3 regions of the Kitasatospora sp. NPDC001603 genome follow, and region 1 is predicted to be linked to each of the others. Evidence: riboswitches for the same ligand, from Rfam matches in the RefSeq annotation. Region 1 holds a riboswitch; each other region holds the start of a gene.
What was found. A riboswitch is a leader RNA that binds a small molecule or an ion and turns the genes downstream of it on or off. The one in region 1 is predicted to bind cobalamin.

Region 1 (6,956 bases):
ACCAGCCGGAGCCCATCTTGTGCCAGTCGACGGTGCCGCCCTCGCCGGAGGCGCCGAGCACGCGCAGCGCGTTCTCCTCGCCGACCTTCCACTTCGCGGACTTGACGAACTGGAACACTCCGATCGGCCAGCCCTGGTTCCAGGCCCGCAGCGCCATGCCGAAGGCGGCGGTGGACTTGCCCTTGCCGGGGCCTGTGTGGACGGCGGTGATCGGCTGGGTGCGGCGCTGGCGGGTCGTCAGGCCGTCGTCGGGCACGCTCTCGGGGACTCCCTTGGGCATGTGGATCAGGCCGCCTTTCGCGTCGGGGTGGCTCGGTTGGCACGGTTGTCGCGGACGAGCGAGGCCACGCCCTCGGCCCGCAGCTCGTCCAGGGTCACGGCGGTGGCGCCCAGCCGGGCGGCCAGGGTGCGGGCCAGGCCGAGCCGCACCGGGCCGGCCTCGCAGTCCAGCACCACGCTCGCCACGCCCTGGGCGGTGAACAGTCCGGCCGCCTGGTGGGAGCGCGCGACGGCGTCGCGGGAGCCGGTCGCCCGGCCGTCGGTCACCACGACCAGCAGCGGGCGGCGGTGCGGGTCGCGCATCCGCTCGACCCGCAGCACCTCGTGGGCCCGCAGCAGCCCGGCCGCCAGCGGGGTCCGGCCGCCGGTCGGAAGCGACTCCAGCCGGGCCGCGCCCACCTCGACGGAGGAGGTCGGCGGCAGGGCCAGCTCGGCGCTCGCGCCGCGGAAGGTGATCATGCCGATCTTGTCCCGGCGCTGGTAGGCGTCCATCAGCAGGGAGAGCACGGCGCCCTTGACGGCGGTCATCCGCTGCCGGGCCGCCATCGAACCGGAGGCGTCCACCAGGAACAGCACCAGGTTGGACTCGCGGCCCTGCCGGACCTGCTCGCGGAAGTCGTCCTTCTGCAGCAGCAGCGCGCGCGAGTCCCGCCCGCGTGCCACCTGGTGCGGCGCGGCGGCCCGCAGGGTCGCGCTCAGGTGCAGCCGGGCCAGGCGCCCCTGCGGGCGGCGGGCGCGGATGGTGTGGCCGCCGTCGGTCTCGGCGGGGGAGCGGCGGCCCTGGGCGCCCTTCCCGGTGCCCTCCACCTTGAACAACCGGGTGCGGTACGGCTCGCCGGCCGCCACCGGCGCGGTCTGCGGCGCGCCGCCCCGGCCCTGCTGCGGGACGGCCTCCGGCTCGGCCGGCGCCTGCGGCTCGGGCCCGCCGGCCGCGGAGCCGTCGGGCGTGTCCGCGGGCGCGGGCGCGCCGCCGCCACCGTCGGGGCCGCCACCGTCGGGGCCGTCACCGTCGGGGCCGTCACCGTCGGGGCCGTCACCGTCGGGGCCGCCGCCGTCCGGGCCGGGCCCGTCGTCCTCGGGGCCGCTCCCCTCGGGGCCCTCGCCGGGCTGCTCCCCCTCCGAGGGCCGCTCCGCGGGCTCGGGCTCCTCGGGCCCGGCGTGCTCCTTCAGGGTCCGCTCCAACTGCTCCTCGTCCAGCCCCGGCGCGTCGAAGGGGTTGCGCCGGCGGCGGTGCGGCAGGGCCAGCTGCGCGGCCTTGCGGACGTCCTCCTCCAGCACCTGAGTCCGGCCCGCCCAGGCGGCCAGCGCGACGGCGGTGCGGGCCATCACGATGTCCGCGCGCAGCCCGTCCACCTCGAAGGCGGCGCAGACGGCGGTGATCTGGCGCAGCGCCGTGTCGGTCAGCTCCACCTCGGGCAGCAGCTCCCGGGCCGCGGTGATCCGCCCGGCGAGCGCGCGCTCGTCCTCGGCGAACCGCGCGGCGAACCCGGCCGGGTCGGCGTCGTACGCCAGCCGGCGGCGGACCACCTCGGCGCGCTCGGCCGGTTCCCGGGTGGCGGCGATCTCCACGGTCAGGCCGAACCGGTCGAGCAGCTGCGGGCGCAGCTCGCCCTCCTCCGGGTTCATCGTGCCGACCAGCAGGAACCGCGCCGCGTGCCGCACCGAGACGCCCTCGCGCTCCACGTAGGAGCGGCCCATCGCGGCCGCGTCCAGCAGCAGGTCCACCACGTGGTCCTGGAGCAGGTTGACCTCGTCGATGTAGAGCACGCCCCGGTGCGCCCGGGCCAGCAGGCCCGGCTCGTACGCCTTCACGCCCTCGGCCAGGGCGCGTTCCAGGTCCAGCGAGCCGACGATCCGGTCCTCGGAGACGCCGACCGGCAGCTCGACCAGCCGGGCCGGGCGGTGGGTCTCGTCGGCGCCGTCGTGCGCGCCGTCCGGGCAGGCCGGGTCCGGCGCGACCGGGTCGCAGGCGAAACGGCAGCCGTCGACGGCGGCGATGGACGGGAGCAGACCGGCCAGCGCCCGCACCATGGTCGACTTGGCGGTGCCCTTCTCACCCCGCACCAGCACGCCGCCGACGGCCGGGGAGACCGCGTTGAGCAGCAGCCCGAGCCGCAGGTCGGCCATTCCGACGATCGCGGTGAAGGGGTAGCGGACGTCACTCATGATTCTCCAAGGGGGCCCCGGGCGGCAGGAACGGCAGCGAACCCGCGGCCGGCACCCCGCCCTCGATCAGCTTCCACAGCGCGTCGGTGTCCGCGTGCTCCTCGATCAGGTCGCCCAGCCGGTCCAGCCGGGCCTCGCGCGCCTCGGCGAACGAGGTGTCCGGCGCGGGCACGAACGCCCGGCCCGACAGAGCGGCGACCTCGCGCAGCAGCGCGCGCCGGAAGCCGTCGTTCTCCAGCGCGCCGTGCCAGGTCGTGCCCCAGACCGCCCCCACCCGGCAGCCGTCCAGGAACGCCTCTCCGCCCTCCACGGTGACGATCCCGTGGTGGATCTCGTACCCCTGGACCGGCTGCCCGTAGGCCTCGCCGACCGGCCGGCCGAGCACCTTCTCGGCGCCGAACCGGACGTGCGTCGGGAGCAGCCCGAGGCCGTCGACGGCACCGGCCTTCGACTCGACGTCGTCGTGGATGGCGCGCGCGAGCATCTGGTAGCCGCCGCAGACGCCGAGGACCGGCAGCCCGGCCGCGGCCCGGGCCCTGAGGGCCGGCTCCAGGCCGCGCTCGCGCAGCCAGGCCAGGTCGGCCACGGTGGCCCGGGTGCCGGGCAGGATCACCAGGTCGGCGTCGGCCAGCTCCTCGGGCCGGGTGGCCCAGCGGACCAGCACCCCGGGTTCCTGGGCCAGCGCGTCCACGTCGGTGAAGTTGGACAGCCGGGGGAAGCGCACCACGGCCACCCGCAGCACGTCGGCGCCGAGCGGCCCGCGCCCCTCGGCGCGGTCCACCACGGTGGTCAGGTCCAGGGAGTCCTCGGCGTCCAGCCAGAGCCCGGACAGCATCGGCAGGGTGCCCAGCACCGGACGGCCGGTCAGCTCGCGCACCATCTCCAGCCCGGGCGCCAGCAGCCGCGCGTCGCCGCGGAACTTGTTGACGAACCAGCCCGCCACATGGCGCTGGTCCTGCTCCGACAGCAGCGCCAGCGTCCCGTACATCGCGGCGAACACGCCGCCGCGGTCGATGTCGCCGACCACCACGACCGGCAGGCCGGCGGCGGTGGCCAGGCCCATGTTGGCGATGTCCCGGTCCCGCAGGTTGATCTCGGCGGGCGATCCGGCGCCCTCGCAGACCACCACGTCGTAGCGCCGGCGCAGGTCGGCCAGGCACTCCAGGGCGCGCTCCAGCAGGACGGGCTTGCGGTCGCGGTAGTCCAGCGCGCCGACCTCGGCGACCGCCCGGCCGAGCAGCACCACCTGGCTGCGGCCGTCCGCGCCGGGCTTCAGCAGCACCGGGTTCATCGCCGCCTCGGGCTCCACCCGGGCCGCCTGGGCCTGCATCGCCTGGGCGCGACCGATCTCGGCACCGTCGGCGGTGACGAAGGAGTTCAGCGACATGTTCTGCGCCTTGAACGGCGTCACGGCGACGCCCTGACGGGCCAGCCAGCGGCAGATGCCCGCGGTGACCACGCTCTTGCCGGCGTCCGAGGTCGTCCCGGCGACCAGCAGTGCGTTGCTCATGCGCTCCCCCTTCTCGTCCCCGCCTTGAGTGCCTGCACGACGGCGTGCCCGGCGACGGTCGTACCCAGTGCGAGCAGTCCCACCCGGCGGGAGAGCCGGCAGGCGCGCTCGATGTCGTCCACCGTCACCGGTCTCAGCTCGCCGCCCAGTACCGGCCGGTGCTCGACCCGGGCGCCGTACCGCAGGGTGCCGCCGAGCCGCACGCCGACCGCGCCGGCGAAGGCCGACTCGGCCTGGCCCGCGTTCGGGCTGGGGTGGGCGGAGCCGTCCCGGCGCCAGACCCGCCAGGCCGTCCGGGGCTCGGGCGCGGCGGCGACGGTCAGCAGCGCGGTCAGCCGCGCGCCCGGCCAGCCCGCCACGTCGTCCAGCCGCGCCGAGGCCCAGCCGAACCGGGCGTGGCGCGGCGAGCGGTGGCCGACCATCGCGTCCAGGGTGTTGACCGCGCGGAACGCCAGCAGCCCGGGCGTGCCCGCGAGGGCGCCCCAGACGAGTGCGTTGACCACGGCGTCGGCGGTGTTCTCGGCGACCGACTCGACCACCGCGCGGGCGATCTGCCCCTCGTCGAGGGCGCTCGGGTCACGGCCGCACAGGTGCGGCAGCCGCTGCCGCGCCGCCGTCAGGTCGTGCGCGGCGAGCGAGCGTCCGATCGTGCGGGCCTCGCGGGTGAGCGAGGTGCCGCCGAGCACCGTCCAGGTCGCGGCGGCGGCCAGCGCGGCCCGCCCGAGCGGGCGGCGGCCCAGGGTGCGGTCGGCCGCCAGCGCGCCGGCCGCGACGGTGCCCACGCAGAGCGCCGTGAAAGCCGTTCCGACGGCGCGGTCGTCCCGCCAGATCCGCCGCTCCAGCCGGCCGGCCGCACCGCCGAAGACGGCCACCGGGTGGCCGCGGCGCGGGTCGGCGAAGCGGGCGTCGGCGAGGTACCCGGCCGCGGCCCCCAGGGCGAAGGCGGCGGCGCGGGTCAGCGGGCGCACGGTGGACAGCAGAGGGCTCGGAAGGTCGGGGCAGCCTGCATCGCGTGCGTGTCCTCACTCAGGGTCCGCGCCCTGGATCGACGTACCGGGGGCGAGAGTCTCCTGGCTTCCGGGTCGAACGCACCCCCGGGCCCGGCGGCGGCTTCTGACGGCCCGCCGCGGTGGGCCCCCTCCGGCGCCGTGGCCGGCGGAGGAGGGACTCCGAGTGTGCTCCCCGGTGACAGTGGCGGGACCGCGCCGGACTCGCACCGGCTTCCTCTGCATGCCTCCGTTTGGCTGAAGGATCCCATCACGCGGCCGAACCGTGCGTCAACCAAGGTCACGGAGGGGTTGGTCACAGCGGAGCCGGGCCGCCCGACCCCGTCACTACCTCCGATCGGCACCCCCCGCAGGGGCATGACAGCCTGTGCGATCGTCCAGTCGCCCGGAGGAGCCTCCGGGCCCGCTTCGTGTGTTCGGCGGCTGGGGGGCGGCCGGACCACCCCCTACCGTCGGGCCATGCGACGCAGACAGCCACCCGCCGTGCCCCCGGTGCCCTTCTCGCCCGCGGCCGCCCGCGCGCACCGCGCCGGCCTCGGGCTGACCCCCGAGCAGGTGGTCGAGGGCATGGCCGCGCACGGCGTCCGGCTGCTGCCCTCCCACGTGCTTGGCTGGGAGAGCGGCGAGCTGCGCCCCGCCGAGGACGAGTTCATCGCCCTGGCCCGGGCGCTCTGGTGCCCGCCGGCCCAGCTGATGGGCGTCCGCCCGGCCCGGCTGCGGGACTTCCGGGTCGCCCGGGAGCTCAACCAGGAGAGCGCGGCCCACCGGATCGGCCTCGCACTGGACCGGTACCAGCGGGCCGAGGCGACCGGTCAGTGGGACGGCGACCAGGAGCAGACCTACGCGCTGGCCCAGGTGCTCGGCACGACCCTGCGCGAGCTGGTCGCGGTGACCGGCCGGGCGCAGGAGCTGGACCGGCGGCTGCGGCAGTGCGTGGACGGCCGGTGGCAGGCGCAGCTCCGGCCGATCGGCCGGATCGTGCCGGTGCACGAGGGCGACCTCACCGCCGTGCTGACGGCGCTGCAGAACGAGTACCAGGTGACCTCCCACTGGGGCGCCGGCAGCTGGGGCTCCCCGGCCCCGGCGGCGGACACCCGCGCGGCGGCGGCCCGGCCGCTCGGCGAGCGGTTCTGGGAGCTGCTGGAGCGCCTGGAGACCGAGATCCCGGTCTGACGGGCCGGTACCGCGCCGCCCCCGCGCGGCGCCTCCCCCTCCCTGCCCTATCTCTGCCGCTTCCCGTGCCGCCGTGACCAGAGGGCCGAGAACCGCGCCGCCGCTTCCCGTGCCGCCGTGACCCGGCCAGGACCCGCGCCGCCGTGACCCGGACGGCCGCGTCCGGTGGCCGGGTGGCGCCCCCGCGAGTGGACTGGTGGGCAGACTGCCCAGTCCGCGACCAACAGAGCGGGGAGCGATATGCGTTGGGGAACCGCAGCCGCCGTGGCGGCCGCCGCCGTCGGCACCGGGGCCGCCGTCCTGCTGATCGGCCGGAGGGCCTCCGAGCGGATGGTCCGCCCGGCGGTCGGCCGCGAGCGGGCCGCCGGCCCCGTCGTGGTGCTGACCCTCGCCGCCGGACGGGCCACCTTCACCCGCGGCGCCGAGAGCGCCCGCCCCGGCCGCTGGGCCGTCGAGTGGGGCGACGGAGGGCACGCGGTGGTCGGCGAGATCCTGCACGCCGACGAGCGGGGCGTCAGCCGCCGGCTGGTCCGCGCCGACCGCGGCACCCTTGCCCCCGGTACGGCGGTCCGCTTCACGCCCCGCGTCCATCTCGGCGACCCGACCAGCGCCCTCGGCCTGCCGTACACCGAGACCGCCGTCCAGGGCGAGCTGGGCGCGCTGCCCGCCTGGCGGCTGGACGGCAAGCGGGGCACCTGGGTGATCCTGGTGCACGGCCCCGGCGCCGACCGGCAGCAGACCCTCCCGGTGATGCCCGTCCTGCACCGGCTCGCGCTGCCCGTCCTGGCCGTCACCTACCGCGGCGACGAGGGCGCGCCGGC
Region 2 (6,956 bases), on a different contig from region 1:
CGAGATCGTGCCGACCCCGGAGGGCGTCAAGCGGACGTCGGGCCGGTCGGGCGGTACCGAGGGCGGCCTGTCGACGGGCGAGCTGCTCCGGGTGCGGGCGGCGATGAAGCCGATCGCGACCGTGCCGCGCGCGCTGCAGACGCTGGACGTGCGGACGGGCGAGCCGGCCAAGGCCCACCACCAGCGCTCCGACGTGTGCGCGGTGCCCGCGGCGGGGATCGTCGCCGAGGCGATGGTCGCGCTGGTGCTGGCGGACGCGGTGAACGAGAAGTTCGGTGGCGACCACGTCAGCGAGACCCGCCGCAACGTCCAGGGGTACCTGGACAACCTGATCGTCCGATGAGCGCGCCCCTGGTGGTGCTGGTCGGCCCGCCCGGCAGTGGCAAGTCCACCGTCGGACGGGACCTCGCCGAGCGCCTGGGCGTCGCCTTCCGGGACACCGACGCCGATGTCGAACGGTCGGCCGGCAAGCCGATCCCGGAGATCTTCATCGACGAGGGCGAGCCGCACTTCCGCGAGCTGGAGGCTGCCGCGGTGCGCAGCGCCGCCCGGGACCACGACGGCGTGCTGGCGCTGGGGGGCGGTGCGGTGATGGCCGAGGCCACCAGGGCGCTGCTGCGCGAGCTGCCGGTGGTGTTCCTGGAGGTCCCGCCGGCGGACGCCGTCCGGAGGGTGGGGCTGGACGCGCCGCGGCCGCTGCTCGCGGTCAACCCGCGGGCGCGTTGGCGTGAGTTGATGGAGGCGCGTCGGCCCCTGTACCTGGAGGTGGCCACCGCCGTCGTCGACACCGCGGGCCGCACCCCCGGGCAGGTCGCGGACGCCGTAATGGAAGCACTGGAGCTGAAGACCCCCCATGAGTGACATCGTCAGGATTCACGTCGGCGGCAGCGCGGGCCACGACCCGTACGACGTGCTGATCGGACACCAGCTGCTCGGCGAGTTGGGGCAGCTGATCGGGACCCGCGCCAAGCGGGTCGCGCTGATCCACCCCGAAGGACTGGCCGCCACGGCCGACGCCATCCGCGAGGACCTGCTGGGCGAGGGCTACGAGGCGATCGTCCTCCAGGTGCCCAACGCCGAGGACGCCAAGAGCGCCGAGGTCGCCGCGTACTGCTGGTCGGTGCTCGGCCAGACCGGCTTCACCCGCAGCGACGTGATCGTCGGCCTCGGCGGCGGCACCACCACCGACCTGGCCGGCTTCGTGGCGGCCACCTGGCTGCGCGGGGTGCGCTGGGTGTCCATGCCCACCACGCTGCTCGGCATGGTGGACGCGGCGGTGGGCGGCAAGACCGGCATCAACATCGCCGAGGGCAAGAACATGGTCGGCGCCTTCCACCCGCCGGTGGGCGTGCTGGCGGACCTCGACACCCTGGAGACGGTGCCCCGGCACGACTACGTCTCCGGCCTCGCCGAGGTCATCAAGTGCGGTTTCATCGCCGACCCGGTCATCCTGGACCTCATCGAGGCGGACCCGGAGGGCGCCAGGAGCCCCGCCGGGCCGCACACCGTCGAGCTGATCCGGCGGGCCGTGCAGGTCAAGGCCGACGTGGTCTCCGGGGACCTCAAGGAGTCCGGCCAGCGCGAGATCCTCAACTACGGCCACACCCTCGGCCACGCCATCGAGCGCAACGAGCGCTACAAGTGGCGGCACGGCGCGGCGATCTCGATCGGGATGGTCTTCGCCGCCGAACTCGGCCGCCTGGCCGGCCGGCTGGACGACGAGACGGCCGACCGGCACCGCACCGTGCTGGCCTCGGTCGGCCTGCCGCTGAGCTACCGCGCGGACGCCTGGCCGAAGCTGCTGGACGCCATGAAGATCGACAAGAAGTCGCGCGGCGACCTGCTGCGCTTCATCGTCCTGGACGGCCTCGGCCGGACCTCCATGCTGGAGGGCCCCGACCCGTCCCTGCTGGTCGCCGCCTACGCGGAGGTCTCCTCGTGACCCGGGTGATGGTGCTCAACGGCCCCAACCTCGGCCGGCTGGGCAGCCGCGAGCCGGACGTCTACGGCGCCACCTCCTACGCCGGGCTGGTCGAGCGCTGCACCGTGCTCGGCAAGGAGCTCGGCTTCGAGGTCGAGGTGCACGAGACCAACTCCGAGCAGCAGATGGTGGAGTGGCTGCACGAGGCGGCCGACGGCGGGGTGCCCGTGGTGATCAACCCGGGGGCCTTCACCCACTACTCGTACGCGATGCGCGACGCCGCCGCCCAGCGGACCGCGCCGCTGATCGAGGTGCACATCTCCAACCCGTACGCCCGGGAGACCTTCCGGCACACCTCGGTGATCGCCGCGGTCGCCTCCGGCACCATCGCCGGATTCGGCCTGGGCTCGTACGAGCTGGCACTGCGGGCGCTCGGCGGGCAGCTCACCGCACGCTGACACCCGGGCCGGGGTACCGGATCGGCGCGGCCCCGGCCGGCCCGATCCGGTACCCCGGCCCTCGTCAGCGGCCCGGCGGCGGACTGTGCCCGCTGCGGGACCGCCGTGTAGTGTCCCCGCTGAAAGAAGTCGGGAGGTGACCGTGACGCAGTACGCCGGGGGTGGACAAGTCCCCCCACGTCCCGTCGCTCCGCCGGCCCCGCCGTACTCCGGCAGTGCCACCGTCGCACCGCCCGCCGGTGGCGCGCCGGGCGCGTCCCGGGGAGTGCCGCGGGCGGCGGCCCACGCCGAATCCGTCCGCCACGGCGCGGACCGGTCCGCGCGCGAGCCCGCCGGTCGGCCCCCGTACGCCGGTCGCCCGGTCGTGCCGCCGGCCGGTACCCCGGCGGCCCCCGTCGCACCGCCCGCGCCGGCGCGGCCCGTGCCGCCGTCGGCTCCCACCGCCGCGGCGCCCGCGCCGGTTCCGGCCGGCGCCACCGGGCACTTCCTGCTGCCGTCCGGCGCGCCCGTCCAGCTCCCGGTCCACCCCGCGCAGCCGCACCTGCCGTCCGGGCCACTGGCCGTGCTGCTGATCGGACCGGCCGGCGCGGGCAAGACCACCGTCGCCCGGCACTGGGCCGAGCGGCGGCCCACGCCCACCGCCCACATCAGCCTCGACGACGTCCGCGAGTGGGTGCAGTCCGGCTTCGCCAACCCGCAGTCCGGCTGGAACAACGCCTCCGAGGCGCAGTACCGGCTGGCCCGCCGCACCTGCGGCTTCGCCTGCCGCAACTACCTGGCCAACGGCATCTCCTGCATCATCGACGACGCGGTCTTCCCGGACCGCCCGGCGATCGGCCTCGGCGGCTGGAAGCGGCACATCGGCCCGGGGATGATCCCGGTCGTGCTGCTGCCCAGCCTGGACTCCGTGCTGAGCCGCAACGCCCGGCGCAGTGGCAACCGGCGGCTGAGTGACGAGGAGGTGGCCCGGATCCACGGCCGGATGGCCGGCTGGTACAACTCCGGGCTGCCGATCATCGACAACTCCCAGCTGGACGTCGCGGCCACCGCCGCCGAGCTGGACCGGGTGATCCTGGCCCGGCTGATGGGCATCCCGGTCCGCTGAGGCCCGGGCCGCCCGGGGCTGTTCCGGGCGGCTCCGGCGCTGCCCCGCGCGCGGATTCGGTACCGCCTTCCGGGAGCCCGCGACGGCCGGCGGCCCGGCCGGGCCTGTCGGTGCGGGCTGCGATGATGGGGGCATCCTGTCGCACACCCGGGGGAGCTGACGCCCGTGCCGGAAGGCCACATCATCCACCGCCTCGCCGCCGAGAACGCCATGGCCTTCGGCGGCCGCCCGGTCCGTGCGAGCAGTCCGCAGGGCCGGTTCGCGGACGGCGCGAAGCTGGTCGACGGGCAGGTGCTGACCGGGGCGGAGGCCATCGGCAAGCACCTCTTCCTCGGCTTCGAGGACGACGCCTGGGTGCACATCCACCTCGGCCTCTACGGTGGGTTCGCCTTCGGGGAGGGCCCCGCGCCCGAGCCGGTCGGCCTGGTCCGGTTGCGCCTGGCGAACGACGACGCCTACGCCGATCTGCGCGGTCCCAACACCTGTGCGCTGATCACCGACGCCGAGAAGGCCGCCGTCGCGGCGCGCCTCGGCCCCGACCCGCTGCGGGCCGACGCCGACCCGGAGCCGGCCTGGCGGCGGATATCCGGCAGCCGGACGACGATCGCGGCACTGCTGATGGACCAGAAGGTGCTGGCCGGCGTGGGCAACGTCTACCGCGCCGAGGTGCTGTTCCGGCACGGCATCGACCCGCACCGGGCCGGGCGCGACCTCGGCCGGGCCGAGTGGGACGCCGTCTGGGCCGACCTGGTCGCGCTGATGCGCGAGGGCGTCGGCGCGGGGCGGATCGACACCGTCCGACCCGAGCACACCCCCGAGGCGATGGGCCGTCCGCCGCGGGTGGACGACCACGGCGGCGAGGTCTACGTCTACCGCCGGGCCGGCATGCCCTGCCTGGTCTGCGGCACCGAGGTCCGGACCGAGGCGCACGCCGCGCGCAACCTCTTCTGGTGCCCCACCTGCCAGGGGGCCTGAGGCGGCGCCGGCTGCCCGGCGCCGTCCGGGCGGCACCGCGGGCGGTCGCGGGGCTGCCGGGGGAGGGCGCGGTCAGCCGTCCGCCCCGGTACGGGCGACCGCCAGGGCGGGAGGCGCTGGTGACCGGCCACACCCGGCTGCGGGCCCGTTTCGACGTCGAGCTGACGCCGGGGTGGTGCCTGATGCGCAGCCGCTTCCTGCTGGGCGGGATGGCGGCCCGCCCCGAGGCCGGAGGCACCCGCTTCGCCTTCCTCGGCGCGTTCCGGCTCCCCGGCGCGGGCCTGCTCGACCGGGCCCTGCGGCCCGCGACGGACCCGCTGGCCCGGCGCTCGCTGGAGCGCTTCGAACGGCTGGTGCGGGAGGGGTGAGGCGGGCCCCGGGCGCGACGGCCCGGGGCGCCGGGTCGGTGTTCCGCGGGCGGAGCCGGTCAGCCGGGAGCCGGTCAGCCGGCCGCGGCGGCCCGGGGTGCGGAGGGCTCGCCGCCGGTGGCGTCGCTCCCGGTGGCGGGCTCGCCGTGCTCGTGATGGTCCGCGGCGGCGCACTCGTCGAGGAGGGGGCGCAGGGCCTCGTCCACGAGCCGGTAGCGCACCACGCGGCCGTCCTTGTCGCCGGTGACCACACCCGCGGTGCGCAGCAGCCGCAGCGCCTGCGAGACGGCCGGGTCGCGCATGCCGGTGGCGACCGCCAGGTCGGTGACGGCGAGCGGCCCGGCCCGGTGCAGGGCGAGCAGCAGGGCGAGCCGCCCCGGGTCAGCGAGCAGCGAGAACCGCTCGGCCCAGGACCGGACGTGCCCGGGGTCGCCGATCGCGGCGATGGCCTCGCAGACCCGGTGCCCGTCGATGGTGCGGTGGCCCGCGCGGTCGGCCGGTACGAGATGCATGCGGACATTGTTGCAGCCCGTGGCTGTGATCCTGGACACCTGCGCAGGTGCGCAGCCTTGCAAGGGTGAGGTGCGGCCCCCTACGGTGTTGCCCGCCGTGGTGTTCGGGAAGACCGGTGACGGACCCTCAGGGTCCGGAGTCCGGAGCGGCCCTCGCCACTGTGATCGGGGGAGTCGTCCGTATCCACGACGCCACTGGGCGCCTCGCGCGCCTGGGAAGGCGGATCCGGAAGCCCCGTCAGCCAGGAGACCGGCCACGGCATCTCACGAACGTCTTTCCACGAGGTGCTGGAGCGTGATCCGAAGATGACCCTGCCCGAAACCGCCGCTGCTCCCGCGGCGTCCTCCGCCCTGCCGAGCTTCCGCTGGCGGCGCGAGGACACCCTCCGCACGGCCGGGTTGATGGGGGTGATCCTGGCCATGCACGTAGTGGCGTTCGGGACGCTGATCTTCCTGGTCGCCCCGGAGAAGTACGAGGTCGGTACCCAGGTCTTCGGGGTGGGCCTGGGCATCACCGCCTACACCCTCGGCATGCGGCACGCCTTCGACGCCGACCACATCGCGGTGATCGACAACACCACCCGCAAGCTCATGGCGGACGGCAAGCGGCCCGTCTCGGTGGGCTTCTGGTTCGCGCTCGGCCACTCCTCGATGGTGGTCCTGATGGCCGCCCTGGTGGCGGGCGGCGCCCAGCTGGCCAGCACGCTGATGGACGACGAGTCCACCACGCACCAGTGGCTCGGTGTGGTCGGCACCTCCGCGTCCGGTGTCTTCCTCTACCTGATCGGCGCGCTCAACCTGGCGGCGCTGTTCGGCATCCTCAAGGTGTTCCGGTCGATGCGGGCCGGTCGGTTCGACGAGGCCGAGCTGGAGGAGCACCTCAACTCGCGCGGTCTGATGGCCCGGGTGCTGAACCGGGCGACCCGCTCGATCACCCGGCCCGGCCAGATGTTCCCGGTCGGCATGGTGCTCGGCCTCGGCTTCGACACCGCGACCGAGGTGACCCTGATGGTGATGGCCGGCTCCGGCGCGGCCGCCGGGCTGCCCTGGTACGCGATCGTCTGCCTGCCGCTGCTGTTCGCGTCCGGGATGAGCCTGTTCGACACGCTGGACGGGACGTTCATGAACTTCGCGTACCAGTGGGCGTTCTCCAACCCGGTGCGCAAGGTGTACTACAACCTGACCATCACTGGGCTGTCGATCGCGGTGGCGTTCATCATCGGCACCATCGAGCTGGTCGCCGTGCTGCACGAGAAGCTGGACCTCACCGACCCGGTGAGCGGCTGGATCGCGGACATCTCGCTGGACAACGTCGGCTACGCGATCGTCGGGCTGTTCGTGGTGGTCTGGGGGGCGGCGATCGCCTACTGGCGCCTCGCCGGCGTCGAACAGCGCTGGAGCCCGAAGCCGGTGGTGCCGGCCGACGGGGTGCCCGCCCGGGGGGCGGCGGCCGACGAGGCCGCCGGGGTCACCGAGTAGTCGGCCCCGACGGCCCGCGGCGCCGCGGTGTCACGAGGCGGCGCCCACCCGGTCCGTTCGGGCGCCCGCGATGGGGAATGAGCGGGCCCATCCCGTGGCCCTCACCGACGCGTCGCCCATGGCCCGATCCTCCGTCCC
Region 3 (6,956 bases), on a different contig from region 1:
AGCAGCACCGCCAGCGTCGCGGTGACGGCCACCCCGAGCCCGAAGGTCGCCAGCTTCAGCCAGCCCTCGGTGGTGCCGGTGAACCACCGGCGCTGCGGGGCGTCCAGCAGCGCGCCGGTCAGACTGCGCACCCGGTTGTAGCCCTCGACCAGCGCCACGCCGACCACCACGCCGCGCGCCCAGTCCCGCCCGCGCAGCAGCAGGATGCCGGAGGTCAGGTACAGCACCGCGAAGTTGAGGCTGCCGGTCTCGGCGCCCACCGAGGAGCCGCCGTAGTAGAAGACGCCCTTGGCGAAGGTGGCGAAGCCGACCTGCCAGAAGCAGTTGTAGACCGCCCAGCCGAGCATCACCGCCCCCCAGGCCACCGCGAGGCCACCGGCCGGACGGTCAGGACGCGCCTGTGTCATCTCCCGTACCCCCGCCCCTGCCGGGCGCACCCGGCTTCAACCCGTTCGATTCCGGGCCACAGGATGCCACACGCGCGAACGGACCAGGAATTCCCCGGGTTCAGGAGGGTGCGGACGTGTTGTCGATCTCACGGAGGAGGCCGGCCGGTTCACCGGACGTGCAGACCGCTCCAGTCGACGTCCGCGCCGAACGGGCCGGATCCGCCGGTGAGCGCCAGGCCGTTGCCGTAGGTGGCCTTGACGTCGGCGTTGGAGTTGCGGGGCTGGTCCGGGGTCAGGTTGTCCGCCGTCAGCGACTGCCCCCAGACCGTCCAGATCGTCCACGGGGTCCGCCGCAGGGTGTCCGGCTGGCGGGAGTTGACCGGCACGGCGAAGGACTCGGCCAGGATCCGCGGCTTGCCGTAGCCGGCCAGGCCGTCGTAGTAGCGCTTGGTCCACACCTCGCCGGTGCCGATCGGGTGCGCCGGGCTGCCGCTGTAGTCGTCCACCCCGACCACGTCGACGTACCGCGCGCCCGGGTAGTAGTCCCACGGATCGACGCCCGGGGCGCCGTCCCAGGAGACCGGCGTCCAGGCGAACAGCAGGTTGTGCAGGCCCCTGGTCTCCACCAGGTAGTGGTAGGTGATCCGCCAGAGCGCCTGGTAGTCGGCGGGTTTGCGGCCCGACCACCAGAAGCCGCGGGCGCAGTCGGCCGCGTTCATCTCGTGGTACGGCCGCAGCAGCACCGGCACGTCGTGGGCCGCCAGGTACTCCAGGTGGTCCGCCAGGAAGGAGAGGTCCGTCAGCAGCGCGCGGTACTCGGGGGTGTCGCCGGCGCTGTCGACGACCCGGCCGAACCAGCCTGGGTCCTTCGCGCCGGGCGAGGCCGAGCAGAGCACCCGGTCGAAGGACTTCACGTCCGAACCCGGGTACGGCTCGTGGAAGGACATCCCGACCAGTCCGGCCGGGCCGCCGCCGTTGTCGGGCAGCTCGGTGCTGGTGCCGTCGCAGTTCTTCTGGGTACCCGACGCCCCGTAGCTGCCGTCGTCCGGGCGCGGGTGGCCGGACCAGACCGCGGTCATCAGGTCGACGGCGTCGTCGGTGTACTGCCAGCCGACCGCGCAGGCCGGCCAGCGGCCCGCCGAGTAGGAGCGCGGGTTGCCGACGCCCCAGCCGTTCTGGCCGTAGCCGGGGCCGAGGTCGGTCTCGACGAAGCCGGGCAGCCGGCCGGTGATGTCGGCGGCCTTCTTGTAGTAGTAGCCGACCGGCTTGGTCCCCCGGTAGTCCCCGTACTCGGGGTTGTAGAGCTCGTTGTGCGCCTCGACGTGCTGGCCGATCACCGTCCCGCCGGAGCGGCCGGCCCGGGCCGCGCCCTCCAGGTCGGCGAGGAGCTGCTGGACGGCCCGCGCGTTGGGCGAGGCCTGCGGGTCGCGGGCCAGCAGCTCGCGGCCGACCTCCGGCGCCAGGGTGCGCCCGGCGCCGCCCAGGGTGAGCGTGCTGCGGGCGGGCGCGTCCCGGCGGTCGCCGTCGGCCCGGCCGTCCTGGCCGGCCAGCACCACCGCGCCGGCGGCGAGCAGCGCGCCGGCCGCGGCCAGCACGGCCGGTTTGGCACGCAGCGCGCGGGGCAGGGCCACGGACACTCCTCCGGATGCTCACCGGCACCGGCCTGCGCCGTCACAACCGGAACACGTGTACGACTGACAGGCGGTGAGCCTGCCACATCCCCCGGGGCCGGGGCGAGCGGACCCGCCGGGCGCGAACCGGGACGGGCCCGGCCGGAACCGGGCCGAACCGGGCGGACCGTCAGCCCGCCGGAGTGGCGGCCGGTGCGCCGCCCGCCGCCTTGGTGCGCTGGAGGAGCTGGTTCTTCACGTGCTCGTCGAAGCCCGCGGCGGCCGCGGTCGCGGCGGCGTCCGCGGTGTTGCCGCCCTTGGCGGAGCCCTCGACGGTGAAGAAGCCGTACCGGCCCAGGGTGCCCTTGGTGTTGGTGCAGCCGGGGGTGGTGCAGAACGCCGGCGAGCCGGGGGCCGCGGCGCCCTTGAGGTGGCCGACGTAGTTCTTCACCGCGGTCTCGGCCTGCTGCTTGTGGTCGAAGACCGCGACGCCGACCGTCACCGCGCTGTCGCCGGAGACGTAGGTGGCCCGGAGCACCTGGCGGCAGCCCTGGTCACCGAGGACCTTGCCGAGGCCGCCGACCGTGGAGTTGCCGTCCCAGCAGGGCGAGTCGAGCGAGACCACGGTGCGGTTCCAGGTGGCGCCGTTGACCGTCACGGTGAGCGCCGAGAAGAGCGCCGCCGCGTCCTGCGGAGCCGGGTCGGTGGTCGCCTCCCAGAGCGGCTTCGACGGGTCCTCGGGCGTGGCGCTCGGGGTGGCCGTCGGGGACGCCTTGCCGGACGCCGTGGGCGCCGGCGGCTGGGTGGCCGCCGTGGCGGCGCCGGTGGGATCCGCGACCGGCTTCTTGTCGTCGCCCTTGTTCAGGAACAGCAGGCCGCCGGCGACCAGGCCGCCGACCACCAGGAGGGCGACCACGCCGCCGATGATCCGCGTCCGGCCCTTGCGCTTGGCCTCCGCCTCGTTCCGGTCCGCGAGGGCGGCCCAGTCCGGCTCGGCGTGCTGCGGCACGGGCTGGGGGTGCGGGTGCTGCGGGTGCTGCGGGTGCTGGGGCTGCGGGTGCGGCTGCCACTGCTGCGGCTGCGGCTGCGGCTGGACATGCTGCTGGTGCACCGGGGGCTGCGGCTGCACCGGCTGCTGCACGGGCTGCGGCACGGGCGGCTGGACCTGCTGCGGCGGCTGCGGCACGGACGGCACCGGCGGCTGGACCGGCTGCGGCGCGGGCACCGGCGGCCCGTACGAGGCGGGCGGCGGACCGAACCCGCCCGGGGCCGGCGGCACCGGCTGCGGCGCGCCGGGGTACGGCGCGGGCGGCGGGCCCTGCGGCGGCTGTCCGGGCGTGCCCGGCTGCTGGTTCTGCGCGCCACCCGGCCCGGCGGGAGGGGGCGGCTGCTGCCCCGGCGAGCCGGGTCGGCCGCTCCACTCCCCGGGCGTGCCCGTTCCGTCGCTCATGCGCCCCCCTCACTGCCTTCGGCGGCCGCTCCACGAATCACGTCGGTGTCGACGACCCGCTGGCTCCGCTCCCTCATGAGCCGAGATCGTAGGGCATGCCCCTGACGGCGGGCCTGCCCGGTGGCCGATCCGTTTCCGAATCCGAACACCGGCCGGGCCCCGGGCACTCCTGGCGACGCCCTGCGCCGCGGTCCGCGAAGGCCCTGGAACGACCCTGCGGCGGCCCCCGGCGCCGGCCCCCGCGGCGGGCGGCCGGGGGCCGGCCGCAGCCCCGGAACGGCCCCGGAACAGCCCGGGAAAGGCCTCTCGCCGGTACCACCTGCGATCACGTCGACACGCGACGCCGCACAACATGTGGGGTCGCATCGAGCGGACACCACTAGATGTATGCTCATCCCTGCTGTCGACGCAGGGGAACCCGGTGCGAGTCCGGGACTGCCCCGCAGCGGTGTGCGGGCGGCTCCGACAGAGCCCGCGAGTCCGAATACCTGCCGACGGCGTGCCGCCTGGCCTCCCCGCAGAGGCCTTTCGCACCAGCACCACTTCCGGGCCTCGCGGGCGGGCCGGGGATGCCACCGTCGCGCGCCGCCTCCGGGCCGGCGCGCCGTGCTCCCCTGCCCCGAACGGTCCGGCCCGAGCCACCGCCGACGCCGATCGCCGCCAGGAGAGAGCGCCTTGACCACCGCTGCCTCAGTCACCCTGCCCGCCCAGGGTTCAAGCTCCGCCCCCGTCGACCCGACGGTGTCCGACCCCGGTGGCGCACTGCTCCGGCTGCTGACCGACCGCAGCGCCGACCTCCCCCAGGTGGACCCCGGCCATGTCGCCGCCGCCGCGCTGCGCGGCCGCCACGCCGGCTCGGACTTCGCCGAGCTGCGCGGGCTGGCCGTGGACGCCGCAGCGTCGATGATCGCCGAGGACCCGCAGTACTCGAAGCTCGCCGCGCGACTGCTCGCGCTGGAGATCGTCGACGAGGCGGTGAGCCAGGGTTCGGTCACCTTCTCGGACTCGATCGCGGTCGGCCACGCCGAGGGCCTGATCGGCGACTCCACCGCCGACTTCGTCGCCAAGCACGCCACCGCCCTGAACGCGCTGATCGACCCCGAGGGCGACGGCCGCTTCGAGTACTTCGGCCTGCGCACCGTGCAGTCCCGGTACCTGCTGCGCCACCCGATCACCCGCAAGGTCGTCGAGACCCCGCAGCAGTTCCTGCTCCGCGTCGCCTGTGGTCTGGCGGTCGGCGACAACGAGCAGTCGGTGCGCGAGGTCTCCGAGCTGTACGGCCTGATGAGCCGGCTGGAGTACCTGACCTCCTCGCCGACGCTCTTCAACTCCGGCACCAAGCACCCGCAGATGTCGAGCTGCTACCTGCTGGACTCGCCGCTGGACAACCTGGACTCGATCTACTCCCGGTACGCCCAGATCGCCCGCCTCTCCAAGCACGCCGGCGGCATCGGCCTGTCCTACTCGCGGATCCGCTCGCGCGGCAGCCTGATCCGGGGCACCAACGGCAAGTCCAACGGCATCGTCCCGTTCCTGCGCACCCTCGACTCCTCGGTCGCCGCGGTCAACCAGGGCGGCCGCCGCAAGGGCGCGGCCTGCGTCTACCTGGAGACCTGGCACGCGGACATCGAGGAGTTCCTGGAGCTGCGCGACAACACCGGCGAGGAGGCGCGCCGCACCCACAACCTCAACCTGGCGCACTGGATCCCGGACGAGTTCATGCGCCGCGTCAACGCGAACGCCGACTGGTCGCTGTTCTCCCCCGCCGACGTGCCCGAGCTGGTCGACCTCTGGGGCGCCGAGTTCGACGAGGCGTACCTGAAGGCCGAGCAGGCCGGCAAGGCCGTCCGCACCATCCCGGCGCAGACCCTCTACTCCCGGATGATGCGCACCCTGGCGCAGACCGGCAACGGCTGGATGACCTTCAAGGACGCCTCCAACCGCGCCGCCAACCAGACCGCGCTGCCCGGCCGCACGGTGCACAGCTCCAACCTCTGCACCGAGATCCTGGAGGTCACGGACGACTCCGAGACCGCCGTCTGCAACCTCGGCTCGGTCAACCTCGGCGCCCACGTCGCCCCCGGTGCCACCGCCGCCGACCTGCTGAACGCGATGGACTGGGACCGCCTGGACGCCACCGTCCGCACCGCCGTCACCTTCCTCGACCGCGTGGTGGACATCAACTTCTACCCGACCCCCGAGGCCGGCGCGTCCAACTCGCGCTGGCGCCCGGTCGGCCTCGGCGTGATGGGCCTCCAGGACGTCTTCTTCCAGCTCCGCCTGGACTTCGACTCCGCCGAGGCGAAGGCCCTCTCCACCCTCATCGCCGAGCGCATCATGCTCACCGCGTACGAGCGTTCCGCCGACCTGGCCGAGCAGCTGGGCCGCCACGAGGCCTACGGCGAGACCCGCGCCGCCCGCGGCGAGCTGCACATCGACCACTTCGGTTCGGCCGCGCCGCACTGGGCCGGCCGCTGGGAGGCGCTGCGCGCCCGGATCGCCGAGACCGGTCTGCGCAACTCGCTGCTGCTCGCCATCGCCCCCACCGCCACGATCGCCTCGATCGCCGGTGTGTACGAGTGCATCGAGCCGCAGGTCTCCAACCTGTTCAAGCGCGAGACCCTCTCCGGCGAGTTCCTCCAGGTCAACCCGTACCTGGTGCGCGAGCTGAAGGAGCTCGGCGTCTGGGACCAGCAGACCCGGGACGCGCTGCGCGACGCCAACGGCTCCGTCCAGGACCTCAACTGGCTGCCCGCCGAGGTCCGTTCGCTGTACCGCACGGCCTGGGAGCTGCCCCAGCGCGCGCTGATCGACCTGGCCGCCGCCCGGATGCCGTACATCGACCAGAGCCAGTCACTGAACCTCTTCATGGCGGCGCCCACCATCGGCAAGCTGAGCTCGATGTACGCGTACGCGTGGAAGGTCGGCCTGAAGACCACCTACTACCTGCGGTCGCGGCCCGCCACCCGGATCGCCCAGGCCGCCTCGGGCACCGCCCGCGCCGCCGCGCCGGTGCCGGTGGCGTCCCCGACCCTCAGCCCGGAGGAGGAGGCCGCGCTGGCCTGCTCCCTGGAGAACCCCGAGTCCTGCGAGGCCTGCCAGTGAGCACCACCCCCGAAGCCCGTCCCGACCGCGAGAAGATGCTGCTCGACCCCGGCTTCGAGCTGACCCTGCGGCCGATGCGGTACCCGTCGTTCTACGACCGCTACCGGGACGCGATCAAGAACACCTGGACCGTCGAGGAGGTGGACCTGCACTCCGACGTCGCCGACCTCGCCAAGCTGAGCGACGGCGAGCGGCACATGATCGGCCGGCTGGTCGCCTTCTTCGCCACCGGTGACTCGATCGTCTCCAACAACGTGGTGCTGAGCCTCTACAAGCACATCAACTCCCCCGAGGCCCGGCTCTACCTGTCCCGGCAGCTGTTCGAGGAGGCCGTGCACGTCCAGTTCTACCTGACGCTGCTCGACACCTACCTGCCCGACCCCGAGGACCGCAACGCGGCCT

Region 2: another riboswitch for cobalamin. It lies ahead of nicT (Nickel transporter NicT); the one in region 1 lies ahead of ABT263_RS06695 (cobalamin biosynthesis protein).
Region 3: another riboswitch for cobalamin. It lies ahead of ABT263_RS23925 (ribonucleoside-diphosphate reductase subunit alpha); the one in region 1 lies ahead of ABT263_RS06695 (cobalamin biosynthesis protein).

The regions. Positions count from the first base shown of each region.
Region 1 is NZ_JBEPAA010000006.1:143,804-150,759, forward strand. Features, by position in the region: gene cobO (cob(I)yrinic acid a,c-diamide adenosyltransferase) at 1-280, opposite strand, end outside; gene ABT263_RS06685 (putative cobaltochelatase) at 286-2,445, opposite strand; gene ABT263_RS06690 (cobyric acid synthase) at 2,438-3,955, opposite strand; gene ABT263_RS06695 (cobalamin biosynthesis protein) at 3,952-4,923, opposite strand; cobalamin riboswitch at 5,017-5,209, opposite strand; gene ABT263_RS06700 (helix-turn-helix domain-containing protein) at 5,422-6,135, shown strand; gene ABT263_RS06705 (alpha/beta hydrolase family protein) at 6,376-6,956, shown strand, end outside.
Region 2 is NZ_JBEPAA010000042.1:65,528-72,483, forward strand. Features, by position in the region: gene aroC (chorismate synthase) at 1-343, shown strand, start outside; gene ABT263_RS24855 (shikimate kinase) at 340-861, shown strand; gene aroB (3-dehydroquinate synthase) at 854-1,942, shown strand; gene aroQ (type II 3-dehydroquinate dehydratase) at 1,951-2,379, shown strand; gene ABT263_RS24870 (AAA family ATPase) at 2,801-3,484, shown strand; gene ABT263_RS24875 (Fpg/Nei family DNA glycosylase) at 3,650-4,459, shown strand; gene ABT263_RS24880 (hypothetical protein) at 4,579-4,827, shown strand; partial or broken gene ABT263_RS24885 (ArsR/SmtB family transcription factor) at 5,001-5,339, opposite strand; cobalamin riboswitch at 5,421-5,612, shown strand; gene nicT (Nickel transporter NicT) at 5,646-6,818, shown strand.
Region 3 is NZ_JBEPAA010000040.1:30,644-37,599, reverse strand. Features, by position in the region: gene ABT263_RS23940 (hypothetical protein) at 1-407, opposite strand, end outside; gene ABT263_RS23935 (glycoside hydrolase family 26 protein) at 557-2,020, opposite strand; gene ABT263_RS23930 (hypothetical protein) at 2,190-3,449, opposite strand; cobalamin riboswitch at 3,833-3,959, shown strand; gene ABT263_RS23925 (ribonucleoside-diphosphate reductase subunit alpha) at 4,149-6,554, shown strand; gene ABT263_RS23920 (ribonucleotide-diphosphate reductase subunit beta) at 6,590-6,956, shown strand, end outside.